4 regions of the Kitasatospora sp. NPDC058046 genome follow, and region 2 is predicted to be linked to each of the others. Evidence: riboswitches for the same ligand, from Rfam matches in the RefSeq annotation. Region 2 holds a riboswitch; each other region holds the start of a gene.
What was found. A riboswitch is a leader RNA that binds a small molecule or an ion and turns the genes downstream of it on or off. The one in region 2 is predicted to bind cyclic di-AMP.

Region 1 (3,198 bases), on a different contig from region 2:
GGGCCCCGGAGGGCGATCGCTCTCCGGGGCCCGTCGGCGTGCGCGCGGTCGGCCGTCGCGGGCCGTGGCAGGCCGTGCCGGACCGTGGCGGACCGTGGCGGGCCGTGGGGTGGGTCAGCCCTCCTGGGCGGTCGGGCGGTCGGCGGTCAGGCGGTGCCCGTCGGCGGCCTCGCCGGTACGGGTCTCGGTGCGGCGGCCGCGGGCCAGGTAGTCGCGCAGGACCAGCTCGACGGCGTCCTGGGGGCTCTTGGTGCCGGAAAGCATCATCGCGTCGATCGCGAGGTTCGCGTCGAGGGTGACGGTGACCTGGGCCATGTGACTCCTCCTCGGGTGCAGAGCAGCAGCATGCCCGCTGGGGCGGCGATCCACCACGGAACGGGGCGGAACCGCGGTCGGGAACGGTCGGGCACGCCGTGGCCCCGGGAACGCCGGAACCCCCGGGGAGGAGCGACCAGACTCTCCCCGGGGGTGGTGGGCGGTCAGCGTTCGGACGACGGCCGACAGCTGACGGATAACAGCTGACAGATGTTGAAAGCTGTCAGCTGTTATCTGTTACCCGTCAGCTGTTACCGGCCGTCCGTCGGCCGTGCGCCGTGGACCGTGCGCCGTCCTCAGACCCGGCCGGCGAAGTCCGGGGCCCAGTTGGCGATGCTCTGCTCGCGGACGCCCGAGCTCGGGTTGGCGGCCTCGACGTACTTGCCGTTGCCGACGTAGATCGCGACGTGGTAGACGCCGGAGTCCTTGCCGTTGTTGGACCAGAACAGCAGGTCGCCCGCCTGGAGGCTGTCCAGCGAGACGTGGGTGCTGGCGGCGGCCTGGTCGGCGGCGACGCGCGGGACGGAGACGCCCGCGGCGCGCAGCGCGGCCTGGGTCAGGCCGGAGCAGTCCCAGCCGCCGTTGCCGGTGCCGCCGTAGACGTACGCCTGACCGACCTTCGACTGGGCGAAGGAGACCGCGGCGGCCATGCTGCCGGTCGCGGCCGGCGCCTGGGTCTGCGTCTGGGCCTGGGGCTGCGGAGCGGGCTTGGTGGCGGGCTTCGCGGCCGGCTTGGTGGACGGCTTGGCGGCCGGGGCCTCGGGCTGCGCGGTCGGCTGGGCGTTCACGGCACCGCCGTTCGCGGACTGGCCGGACTTCTGCGAGCGGTCGAACCAGGTGAAGTCCGAGCCGGACGTGCCGGCGGAGGACTGGCCGGCCCGGGCCTGGCCGTTGCCGCCGAAGGACAGCTGCTGGCCCGGGTAGATGGTGTCCGGACCCTCGGTCAGGGTGCCGCGGTTGAGGTCATACAGCCGCTGCCAGCCGCCCTGCACCTTGTGCTGGTCGGCGATCGCGGACAGCCAGTCGCCCTCGACGACGGTGTAGTCGCCGCCCTGGGCCTGCTGCTGGCGCTTCTGCACCCAGTCGCTCCGGTTGCCGGAGGCGGCGGAGTCGGTGGAGGCCTGCGCGTCGCCCTGGGCGGGCGCGGCGGGCTTGGCGGCGGGGGTCTGGGGCTGCGCGGGCTTGGCGCTCGGCTTCGCGGCCGGAGCGGCCGGAGCGGCCGGCTTGGCGCTCTGGGCGGGCGCGGCGGGCTTGGCGGCGGTCGAACCCGCCGAGGTGTCAACGGCGGCCGCGGCGCCGCCCTTGGTGAGCCCGGCCTGGACCGAGCAGACCGGCCAGGCGCCGGGGCCCTGCGAGGCGAGGACCTTCTCGGCGACGGCGATCTGCTGGTCCTTGGTGGCCAGGTCGGCGCGGGCCGCGTAGGCCGTGCCGCCGAAGGCGGACCAGGTGCTGGAGGTGAACTGGAGGCCGCCGTAGAAGCCGTTGCCGGTGTTGATGCTCCAGTTGCCGCCGCTCTCGCACTGGGCGACCTTGTCCCAGGTGGCGACGGAGGCGGCCGAGGCGGTGCCGGTGGTGAGGCAGGGGACGGTGAGGCCGACGCCCGCGACGCCGAGGGCGGCGATCACGCGACGGGTACGGCCGGACAGACGGGTGCCGTTGGTGGGCAGCATGAAGACGTGGTCCTCTCCCACGCCTGCGAGGTGAGCTGTCGGATTCGGGCTGGAGTTGCCCGGCCGTGCGGTGAGCACGGCTTCACCCCTAGCCCTGGACCGTTCCGGAGAGCGGTCCGGGGCGACTTACCTGTGGGTCCCCCGCTCCTGCCGTGGTGCGTTTTCGCGCTTCCAGGACATCCGACGGCAGGACTCGGCGTTGCGGATGACCGGGTTCGTGTGGTCACGAACGGGGAGCACGTTAATCAGACTTAAGTTCAAACTGCAAACCACTGTGATGTGCATCACGGTTTAGTGGAAACTGCCAAAATTGCCACTCACCATGATCGTAAATGATCGTTTTCAGGCAATGCTGTTGTGGAAGCCGACAACTGGCTCCGCCTCAGGAGTGGCGTGACGGTGCGTCGAATCGCGGAGTGGCGCACTCCGGCGGGTGGGGGAGCGGTCGCGATCGGAGCATGTGAATCCGCGCTCCCTATTTCCTTTCAAATAGCGCCAGAACGGACATTCCCCTTCATTGCCGGGTGGCTCCCGTACGGGACGGACGGGGTGGGGGAAGTACGCGGAAGGGCCCGGAACGCGATCCGTTCCGGGCCCTTCGGTGCGCGCGAACCCGCGCGCGGTGTCCTTATCGTCCGCCAGGCCCCTCGGCGGCCGCGTGGGCGCCACGGGAGCCCTCCACGACCCCCTCGGCCTCGGCGGCGGCCGCCGCCTCCGCCTCGGCCCGTGCCAGGTCCTCCGGGGACGGCGTGGGCAGCGAGGCCAGGTAGGTGGAGGCGATCAGCTGGCCGACCGACGGGTAGGCGCCCAGCGGCGCGGCCGACGGGCAGCCGGTCTCCTCGGCGGCGGTGGCGAGCAGCTCGGAGTCCGCCTCCGGGCCGATCACCAGCGGGGCCAGCGCCGGGCGCTGCGAGCCGGTGTCCTTGAGGTGGTTGACGGCCGCGGCCACCGAGCCGGGCACGTCGAGCGCGGCGGCGACGACCGGCACGGCCAGCCGGGCGGCCAGCAGCACGCCGGTGATGCCGGCCGCGGCGGCCGCGTCCTCGCCGCCGACGGTGGTCAGCACCACGCCGTCCGCGGCGGTCGCGATGGCGAACAGCCGGGCGCGGTCGGCCCGGGCCAGCCCGGCCTCGGAGAGCCGGACGTGCACGGCCTCGGCCAGCAGCGGGTGCGGGCCCAGCGGGTCGGTGACGGGCGCGCCGTACTCGGCGGC
Region 2 (3,198 bases):
CTGAACCCGGGGAGGTTCGCATGATGCCTGGTCAGGGCCTGTTTCGGAGCATTGTGCGAGTCCGGTGAAGTCAGTGTGGGGACCGGAGTTCACGCCTTCGGGGGAGTGGCAAAACGGATAGATCTTCACTAGGGTCTGGCGTCAAACCTATTTTCCGGAATCTCATCCCATCAGGTGAGCCCGTTGGAAGAAGGAGCCGGTCCCTTGGCCTCCCACCGCCGTCCCAAGCAGCCGAGCCGCGCACGGATCTCCGTGCTCACCGCGGCCGCTGCGACCGCGGTCGCCCTCTCCGCCCAGGTGGCCGCGCACGCCGCGCCGCAGCCGAACAAGACGGACGTCAAGGCGCAGATCGACCAGCTCCAGGAGGAGCAGGAGCAGGCGGCCGAGAAGTACAACGGCGCCAAGGAGCGGGCCGACCAGCTGCGCAAGCAGGCCGACCAGCTGCAGGACCAGGTGGCCCGCGGCCAGGAGCAGATGACCCAGCTCCAGGGCGGCCTCGCCGAGGTGGCGGGCGAGCAGTACCGCAGCGGCGGCATCGACCCGTCCGTCCAGCTGATGCTCTCCTCGGACCCGTCCGGCTACCTGGACAAGGCCTCCACCGTCCAGCAGGCCAGCACCAGTCAGGCCGAGGCGCTCAAGGGGCTGCTGGACCAGCAGCGCCGGCTGGACCAGGAGAAGACCGAGGCGGCCGCCGTCCTCGCCTCGCTGGACACCACCACCAAGGACCTGAACCAGGCCAAGTCGGACGTCAACACCAAGCTGAAGGCCGCCCAGGACCTGCTGAACTCGCTGAGCTCCGCCGACCGCGCGGCGCTGCGGGCCCAGCAGGCGCAGGACGACCGCGCCTCGCGCGGCAGCGACCGGGTCGACCTCGGCAGCCTGCCGCCGGCCAGCGGCTACGCGGCCACGGCGCTGGCCAAGGCGATGAGCAAGCAGGGCTCGCCGTACGTGTGGGGCGCCACCGGGTCGACCACCTTCGACTGCTCGGGCCTGATGGTCTGGGCGTACGGGCAGGCGGGCGTCTCGCTGCCGCGCACCTCGCAGGAGCAGGGCCACTACGGCACCCGGATCCCCTCGCTGGACCAGGCCCAGCCGGGCGACCTGGTGATCTACGGCCCCGACATGCACCACGTCGGGATGTACATCGGCAACGGCATGGTGGTCCACGCGCCGCACACCGGCGACGTGGTGAAGGTGATGAAGGCCGACGCGATGTCGATCAACACCATCCGCCGGGTCTGACGGCCCGACACGCCCGGGGGCTCCCGCGGGGGCCTGTGAAAAGCGCCACCCCCGTTCGGGGTGGCGTTTCGGGTTTCCGGCCCTTCGACGACCACATGGTGAGAACCGATCAGCCTTGTGTGCGTCAATGGTCACCATCGGTCATTTTCACAAAGGAACTTGGGTAATCTTCTGTCTTTTTTCTGACAAGGATTTGAACCGATCACGGTTCAGTTACTAGGGTCATGCTCCGAACCACCGCACTGTCGATCGCCCAGCCAGGGTGGCGGCGGTGGTTACCGTCGAGTTCGCAAGGCAGCGGGACAGGTCGAAGCGACTGTCCGACAGGGGAGCCCAGTGGTAGGGGGCGCTGCGGAGCGGAGCCGGGGAACCACGTTCCTCCGGGGTGAATCGGCGCCAGGTCGGCCGGTGGAACGGCCGTGAGGCGTCGTAGGGCATGCTTCCGGCCCGAACCCGTCAGCTCACCCGGTAGGCGGCCGTAGGAAGAAGGAGTCCGCCTTCGTGGCGTCCCATCGTCGTCCCAAGCCCGCCGGCCGCGCCCGGGTCTCGATCCTGACCGGCGTCGCCGCCGCAGCCGTCGTCCTCTCCGCGCAGGGTGCCCACGCGGACCCGCAGCCGACCAAGGAACAGGTCAAGGGGCAGGTCGACCAGCTCAACGAGCAGGCCGAGGTCGCGACCGAGAACTACAACGCCGCCCAGGCCAAGCAGCAGGACCTGGAGAAGCAGGTCTCCGGCCTGCAGGACCAGGTGGCCCGTCAGCAGGCCCAGGTCACCGAGCTCCAGGGCGGCCTCGCCGAGATCGCCGGCGAGCAGTACCGCAACGGGGGGATATCCCCCACCGTCCAGCTGATGTTCTCCTCCAGCCCGGACAGCTTCCTCAGCCAGGCCGACGCGCTGAACCAGGCCGGCAGCACCCAGAAGGGTCAGCTGAAGGAGCTCCAGGAGCAGCAGCGCAAGCTCGACCAGGACCGCAACGAGGCCCAGGGCAAGCTCGCCGAGCTGGAGTCGACCACCCAGCAGCTGAAGGCCTCCAAGGACGAGGTCCAGGGCAAGCTGAAGGCGGCCCAGGACCTGCTCAACACGCTGACCGAGCAGGACCGCCAGGCGCTGCGCCAGGCCGAGGAGAAGGCCGCCGCCGAGGCCAAGGCCAAGGCCGACGCCGCCCAGGCCCAGCAGCAGCAGGCCGACCGCGCCTCCCGCGACAACAGCCGCGGCAGCCTCTCGGCCCCCACGACCACCGCTCCGGTGAACGTGGCCCCCGGCAGCTCGCGCGGTGCCGCCGCGCTGTCCGCCGCCGCCTCCAAGATCGGCAGCCCGTACGTCTGGGGCGCCACCGGCCCGGGCTCCTTCGACTGCTCCGGTCTGATGGTCTGGGCGTACAACCAGGCCGGCGTGTCGCTGCCGCGCACCTCGCAGGCGCAGGCCTCGGCCGGCACCCGGCTCGGGACGGACCTCTCCAAGGCCCAGCCCGGCGACCTGCTGATCTTCTACACCGACGCCCACCACGTCGGCATCTACGCCGGCAACGGCCAGGTGCTGCACGCGCCCAAGCCGGGCGCGTCGGTGCGCTACGAGGCGGTCACCAACATGCCGCTGACCGGCATCGTGCGGGTCTGATCCCCGCTCGGACGTCTCCAGGCCCGGTCTCCCCCAGGGGAGGCCGGGCCTGCGGCTTTTCCGGCGGCTCGATCTGATGTCCGATTGGGGAGTGAATATTCGGGTTGGGAGGGGTTTGGACTCGCTTGCCCGGACTCGCTAACGTCTGCCACCGGACTCCCGCTCGACGGCCGCCCGTCCCGGTGCGGCGGCGGGGGCCGCGCCGCAGGATTGGAGCCGCTGCCGCCATGCCCGTGCACCGCCGTTCCCAACTGCTCACCCGGGCGCTGGTGCTGACCGCGGCCGCCGCCACCGCGTTGGGCGCGGCCACCGGAGGCAGCGCCCAGGCGGCCCCCGCCA
Region 3 (3,198 bases), on a different contig from region 2:
GGTGAGGGCCTCGGCGCCCTGCTCGTCGATGAGGGCGAGGGCGTGGTCGACGACCTGGTCGGGGGTCAGTCCTACGCGGGGCATGGGTTCGGGCTCTCCGTACGGATCAGGTCGGGCAGGGGCGGGCAGCGGGCGGGCGGGGCTCAGCCGAGCTCGGCGAGGAACGGCAGCAGGGCGTCCGCGGTGGCCGCCGGGTTGTCGGCCATCGGGTAGTGCCCGGACCCCTCGATCATCGCCTTCCGCGCGCCGAGCGCGGCGGCCTGCCGGTCGGCGACCAGCTCCGGCTTCGGGAAGTCGGGGTCCTTGCTGCCCATGACGACCAGGGCCGGGCACCGCACCGCGGCCGTCCAGCCGACCGGCGCCGAGTCGCCGTGGACGTACCCGCGGGTGGCGGTCTTCCGGCCCGGGGTGCGCAGCGCGGCGACCAGCCCGTCCACGTACGCGTCGAAGTCGGCGGGCCTGGCGCCGGGGAAGGCCATCCGGCGCAGGTAGAAGCCCCAGGCGGCCGGCCAGTGGACGAGGGCGGCGCCCATCAGGCCCATGGCGCCGCGCATCAGGGCGCCCTGCGGCGGGTTCTCGACGAAGGCGTTGAGCAGGACGATCCCGGCGACCCGCTCGGGGGCGTCCCCGGCGGCCTTGACGACGGTGGCCCCGGTGTACGAGTTCCCGGCGAGGACGGCGCGCTCGATGCCGAGGTGGTCGAGCAGGGCGAGGACGTCGCCGGCGAGGGCGGCGGGGCCGTAGTCGTCCCAGGTGATCGAGGATTCGCCGAAGCCCCGCAGGTCCATGGTGACGACCCGGTGGCCGGCGGCGACGAGCAGCGGGCGCAGGTGCCGGTACGCGGCCCGGCTGTCGAGCATGCCGGGGAGCAGGACGACCGGGGTGCCGTCGCCCTGCCGGGTGTCGTCGTAGGCGATCCGGCCGCCGGGGACGGTGAGGTACTGGGTGCTCGGGGTGATGGTGCCGTTCATGGGGTCCTCCTCGGGCCGCCGGTGCGGGGCATCGGCGTTGCTGCCGATAGCCATAAAGCTAAGGCTAATAGCCTTAGCCGTCAAGCGGTCGGGCGTCGGAGGCGTCGGAGAAGAGGGGGAGGGGTGGTCAGACCCCTTCGACCTTGAACGGGTCGTGCTCGCTGAGCAGCTTCTCCAGCCGGGCCTGGTCCACCCGGGTGACCATGTCGTTGGACTCCTGCCGGTCCCGGATCACCTTCGCCAGCGTGAACGCGGAGCTGACCGTGAAGAGGAGGCCGAGTCCGAGGAAGGCCCGGGTCCACCCGCCGACCGGCAGGTAGACGATCCCCACGGCGAGGGCGGTGCCCGACAGGGCGAAGGACAGGACGGCCTGGAGGTAGTAGGCGGCCGTGGTGCGGGTCTGCATCGGTGCGCTCATGGCGTCAGGATGCTGCGGCCCGGCCGGGCCGCACATGAGTAGGCGTACTCAGATGGGGCCGTGCATGAGGGACCGTTCGTTGACGTCCGATCACCTGCCGCGGGGCTGCTCCGAACGGATGGCTTGGAATCAGAGCCTCCTAGGATTAACGTTTGATAACGCAGCGCGGTTGTCAACGCCGTACCCAGACGGCACCGTGCGCCGTCGCCTAATCCCACCGACCGGCCTCCGGGCAGGTCAGGGAGCCGGGGAACCACGTTCCTTGGGGTGAATCGGCGGGGCTCCGGCCCGGCCGTAGGAGACCTTCCTGCTCCGAACCCGTCAGCTAACCCGGTAGGCGCGAAGGAAGGAAAGGAGCGCGCCTCCGTGGCGTCGACGCACACCCCGGCACACCCGGCCGGCTTCGCAGCCGGTACCCAGCTCCTCGACCACCCCGGTCCGGACGGCCCCGAGGCCTTCGGCCCGGAGGACTTCGCCGCGGAGGCCGAGACCAACCGCCACCGGATGCCGCGTCAGACCCGCGGAACCTCCCCGCTGCTCGGCGTCACCGCCGTCGCCGCCACCCTGGGTGCCACCGGCTTCACCTCGGCGACCCCGGCCGCCGCCCCCGCCATCGAGGCCCCGGACGAGACGGCGGTCGCCCTCTCCGCCGACCCCGGCCTCGCGCTCGCCGCCCGCATCCAGAACCAGGCCGACAGCCAGCGCACCGCCGCCGAGGAGACCGCCCGGCTCCAGGCCGCCCAGGAGGCGGAGGCCAAGGCCGCCGCCAAGGAGGCCGAGGCCAAGCGCGCCGCCGAGGAGGCCGAGCGGGCCAAGGCCGCCGCCCTCACCCTCCCGGTGACGGACTACCGGCTCTCCGCCCACTACGGCCAGAGCGCCCGCTACTGGGCCAACCTGCACACCGGCCTGGACTTCGCCGCCGACACCGGCACCCCGGTCCACGCGCTCGGCCAGGGCACCATCACCTCGGCCGGCTGGGCCGGCTCGTACGGCTACCGGATCGTCGAGACCCTGCCCGACGGCACCGAGATCTGGTACTGCCACCTCTCCGCGATCACCAAGGGCTCCGGCAAGGTCGCCGCCGGTCAGCAGATCGGCAAGGTCGGCGCGACCGGCAACGTCACCGGCCCGCACCTGCACATGGAGGTCCGCCCCGGCGGCGGCGCCCCGGTCGACCCGGAGCCCTGGCTCCAGCAGCGCGGCCTCAACCCCTGACGCACCCGCCCTGAGGCACCCGCCCGGGCGGACCCAGCGCGAAGCCCCCGGCCCGGAGCACCAGCACCGGACCGGGGGCTTCCGCGCGGCGTCTCACTCCTCGGCGGGCAGCTGCGCCAGGTACGCCTCGATCTCCTCCTGGCCCGGCTCCGGCGCCAGCTCCGGGAACTCCGTCACCAGCAGCCGCGGCAGCCCCGGCACCGTCCACCCGCCGAACAGGTCGAGCGCCGCCTCGACCGCCGCCTCCTCGAACCGCCCGAAGTCCCCGGCCAGTTCCTCCGGCATCGGCCGCCCCAGCGCGGTCAGCTCCGCCAGGTTGCGGTAGCTGCGCCGCATCAGGCCCTGCTCCAGCAGCCGCCGCGCGCCGTCCGTGGCCATGCCGACCGACAGCACCCGGCCCGGGCCCCAGCCCTGCTCGTCCGGCTCGTCCAGCCAGCCGGCCGGTGCCAGCGCCTCGTACGCGGCCAGCCGCTCCTCCTCCGGGAGCTCCCCGAAGCCGGCCAGCCAGTCCCGCACCGCCGCCGGGTCCGTGACGTCCACCCCGTACGCGTGCAGCAGCAGCGCGTACAGCCGGGGCCAGGTCACCAGGTCGGC
Region 4 (3,198 bases), on a different contig from region 2:
CGAAGAACCCGGCGCACCACAGCGGGCAGGCGCACCGCACCGGCCGGGTGGGCATCCCGGGCGAGCGGCAGGCGGACCTGATGACCCACCTGCTGAACATCGACCCGCCGGACCACACCCGGTTGCGCCGGCTGGTGTCGAAGGCGTTCACCCCGCGCCGGGTGGCCGAGTTCGAGCCGCGGGTGCAGCAGCTCACCGACCGGCTGATCGACGGCTTCGCGCAGCGCGGTTCGGCGGACCTGATCCACGAGTTCGCCTTCCCGCTCCCCATCTACGCGATCTGCGACATGCTCGGGGTGCCGGCCGAGGACCAGGACGACTTCCGCGACTGGGCAGGGATGATGATCCGCCACGGCGGGGGCCAACGCGGCGGCGTGGGGCGGGCGGTGAAGCGGATGCGGGCGTACCTGCTGGAGCTGATCCACCGCAAGCGGGCGGACCTCGGGGACGACCTGATCTCGGGCCTGATCCGGGCCGGCGACCACGGTGAGCACCTGACCGAGAACGAGGCCGCGGCGATGGCCTTCATCCTCCTGTTCGCGGGTTTCGAGACCACCGTGAACCTGATCGGCAACGGCACCTACGCGCTGCTGCGCAATCCGGAGCAGCGCCGGCTGCTGCAGGAGTCGGTGGTGCGCGGGGAGAGCGCGCTGCTGGAGACCGGGATCGAGGAACTCCTGCGCTACGACGGGCCGGTGGAGCTGGCGACCTGGCGGTTCGCGACCCGTCCGCTGACCATCGGCGGGGTGGACATCCCGGTCGGCGACCCGGTGCTGGTGGTGCTGGCCGCGGCGGACCGCGACCCGGCCCGGTTCGCGGCGGAGAACACCCTGGACCTGGCCCGGAAGGACAACCCCCACCTGGGCTTCGGGCACGGCATCCACTACTGCATCGGCGCTCCGCTGGCGCGGCTCGAAGGGCGTGCCGCGCTGGCCACGCTGCTTTCCCGGCTGCCCGATCTGCGGCTCGCGGAAAGCCCGGAGAATCTGCGCTGGCGGGGTGGTCTGATCATGCGTGGCCTGCGCGAACTCCCGGTGGAATTCAGTCCGGAGAGCCGTTCCCCGCACGCCCCTCCGCACCTCGTTCCGGATGCCTCTTCGACGCCTCCGACCTGCTGAGATCGCGCTGACGGGACGTCGCCGATCGCCCGCCGACGGGGGTGTGAACACCCATCAATCCGGACATAACGCCGCTGTTGGTAGGCGATCGGACACGGGCCGTAATTGTTGTGTGATATCGGTGATATGAGCTTGTGATTGGTCTGATGATCTGTCTACTCTCCCTGGAGTTCGCAGCTGCGGACCTCGTACGCGGAACGCCGAATCCTGCCCGCCGCGTCACGGGAAACCGACCAGAACCCTGGGCAGGGGCGGGGGAACCAGGTTTGTTGCCGTCTCCCCACGGCTTGGGGTGAAGCCGCCCGAGCGGAATCGTTTCCGCGTACGGCGGCCGGGCCACCTCCCGGTCCGAACCCGACAGCTCACCTCGCAGGCGTACGGAGAGGGACCTCTTCATGCTGTTCGTTGGAACTGGCCGTCACCGTCGTCGCACCCAGGCCGAGAAGGCCATCGCCGTCGCCGGTGTGGCCGGCGTCGGACTCGCGATGCCGCTCCTCACCGCCACCGGCGCCTCCGCCGCCCCGGCCTCCACCTGGGACTCCGTCGCCCAGTGCGAGAGCGGCGGCAACTGGAGCATCAACACCGGCAACGGCTTCTACGGCGGCCTCCAGTTCACGTCCAGCACCTGGAAGGCGTACGGCGGCACCGCCTACGCGGCGCAGGCCAACCAGGCCAGCAAGGCCCAGCAGATCTCGGTCGCCGAGAAGGTGCTGGCCTCGCAGGGTCCGGGCGCCTGGCCGGTCTGCTCCCAGAAGGCCGGTCTGACCAAGGGCGGTGCCCCGGCCTCGGTCGACACCTCCTCGGACGCCAAGCCGCAGTCCGCCCCCAAGCAGCAGGCCCCGAAGCCCGCCGCCAAGCCCGCCGAGAAGCCGGTCGCGCAGAAGCCCGCCGCCCAGAAGCCGGCCCAGAAGCCCGCCGCGCAGCCGGTCCAGCAGGTCGCCCCGCAGCAGCAGGCGCAGCCGCAGACCCCGGGCTTCTCCGGCAAGGCCGGCTGGGACGCCGACGCCAAGGTGTACTGGTACCAGAACAACGGCGGCTGGTACTGGACCAGCCACCAGAGCGTCTACCAGCAGTACGCCGGCCAGGCCGCCGCCCAGCCGCAGTACGCCCCGCGCGCCGCGCAGCAGGCCCCGCAGGCCGCCGGCCACGACTACACCGTCCGTGCCGGTGACACCCTGTCGACCATCGCCGCCGCCCAGGGCGTGTCCGGCGGCTGGAGCGCGCTGTACGAGCAGAACCACTCCACCGTCGGCGGCGACCCGAACCTGATCATGCCCGGCCAGGTGCTGCACCTCGGCTGAGCCGCCCCGCCCGACGCCGGGACCGCCCGCGGCCGGCAGCACCCCGAGACCGGGGTGCCCGCCGGGGCGCCCGCCGCCGCGCCGGAGCGCTCGGCGTCGACGCCGCTCCACCCCGCCGTCCGAAGGGGGCCGGTCCTACCGGTCCCCTTCGTCCGCATTCGCCCGCTCCGGTGGGACAAGCTGGGACAAGCAGGTGAACTACCGGTGGGTAGCAGGGCCACACGGTGAGACGGGACCGAGGCCGACGCGGCCACGGCAGCCCGGGCGGTTAGGCTCTGGTCGTAACGACTCCGCAATCGTCCTGCTGGCAGCACCACCGTCAGACCGGACCCTGCTCTCGCAAGGAGATGCCTCGTGCCGTCCATCGATGTCGTCGTAGCCCGTGAGATCCTCGACTCCCGCGGCAACCCCACGGTCGAGGTCGAGGTCGGCCTCGACGACGGCAGCACGGGTCGTGCCGCTGTCCCGTCGGGTGCCTCCACCGGTGCCTTCGAGGCGCTGGAGCTGCGCGACGGCGACAAGAACCGCTACTTCGGCAAGGGCGTCGAGAAGGCCGTCCTGGCCGTCATCGAGCAGATCGGCCCGGAGCTGGTCGGCTACGACGCCACCGAGCAGCGCCTGATCGACCAGGCCATGCTGGACCTGGACGCCACCCCGGACAAGTCCTCGCTCGGCGCCAACGCCATCCTGGGCGTCTCGCTGGCCGTCGCGCACGCCGCCTCCGAGGCCAGCGACCTGCCGCTGTTCCGCTACCTGGGCGGCCCGAACGCGCACGTCCT

Region 1: it holds a riboswitch for cyclic di-AMP, as region 2 does, so the genes downstream of both, ACFVU7_RS29150 (transglycosylase family protein) here and ACFVU7_RS01305 (NlpC/P60 family protein) in region 2, are expected to answer to the same signal.
Region 3: it holds a riboswitch for cyclic di-AMP, as region 2 does, so the genes downstream of both, ACFVU7_RS32175 (M23 family metallopeptidase) here and ACFVU7_RS01305 (NlpC/P60 family protein) in region 2, are expected to answer to the same signal.
Region 4: it holds a riboswitch for cyclic di-AMP, as region 2 does, so the genes downstream of both, ACFVU7_RS04615 (transglycosylase family protein) here and ACFVU7_RS01305 (NlpC/P60 family protein) in region 2, are expected to answer to the same signal.

What each region holds. Positions count from the first base shown of each region.
Region 1 covers NZ_JBHVRS010000016.1:232,807-236,004, forward strand. The annotation lists gene ACFVU7_RS29145 (hypothetical protein) at 115-315, opposite strand; gene ACFVU7_RS29150 (transglycosylase family protein) at 612-2,006, opposite strand; cyclic di-AMP (ydaO/yuaA leader) riboswitch at 1,993-2,163, opposite strand; gene ACFVU7_RS29155 (hypothetical protein) at 2,614-3,198, opposite strand, start outside.
Region 2 covers NZ_JBHVRS010000001.1:281,246-284,443, reverse strand. The annotation lists gene ACFVU7_RS01315 (NYN domain-containing protein) at 1-4, shown strand, start outside; gene ACFVU7_RS01310 (C40 family peptidase) at 205-1,242, shown strand; cyclic di-AMP (ydaO/yuaA leader) riboswitch at 1,580-1,733, shown strand; gene ACFVU7_RS01305 (NlpC/P60 family protein) at 1,744-2,859, shown strand; gene ACFVU7_RS01300 (C40 family peptidase) at 3,087-3,198, shown strand, end outside.
Region 3 covers NZ_JBHVRS010000019.1:197,826-201,023, forward strand. The annotation lists gene ACFVU7_RS32160 (TetR/AcrR family transcriptional regulator) at 1-84, opposite strand, end outside; gene ACFVU7_RS32165 (alpha/beta fold hydrolase) at 144-1,025, opposite strand; gene ACFVU7_RS32170 (YiaA/YiaB family inner membrane protein) at 1,099-1,389, opposite strand; cyclic di-AMP (ydaO/yuaA leader) riboswitch at 1,585-1,743, shown strand; gene ACFVU7_RS32175 (M23 family metallopeptidase) at 1,756-2,604, shown strand; gene ACFVU7_RS32180 (hypothetical protein) at 2,698-3,198, opposite strand, start outside.
Region 4 covers NZ_JBHVRS010000002.1:134,448-137,645, forward strand. The annotation lists gene ACFVU7_RS04610 (cytochrome P450) at 1-1,118, shown strand, start outside; cyclic di-AMP (ydaO/yuaA leader) riboswitch at 1,340-1,508, shown strand; gene ACFVU7_RS04615 (transglycosylase family protein) at 1,514-2,419, shown strand; gene eno (phosphopyruvate hydratase) at 2,774-3,198, shown strand, end outside.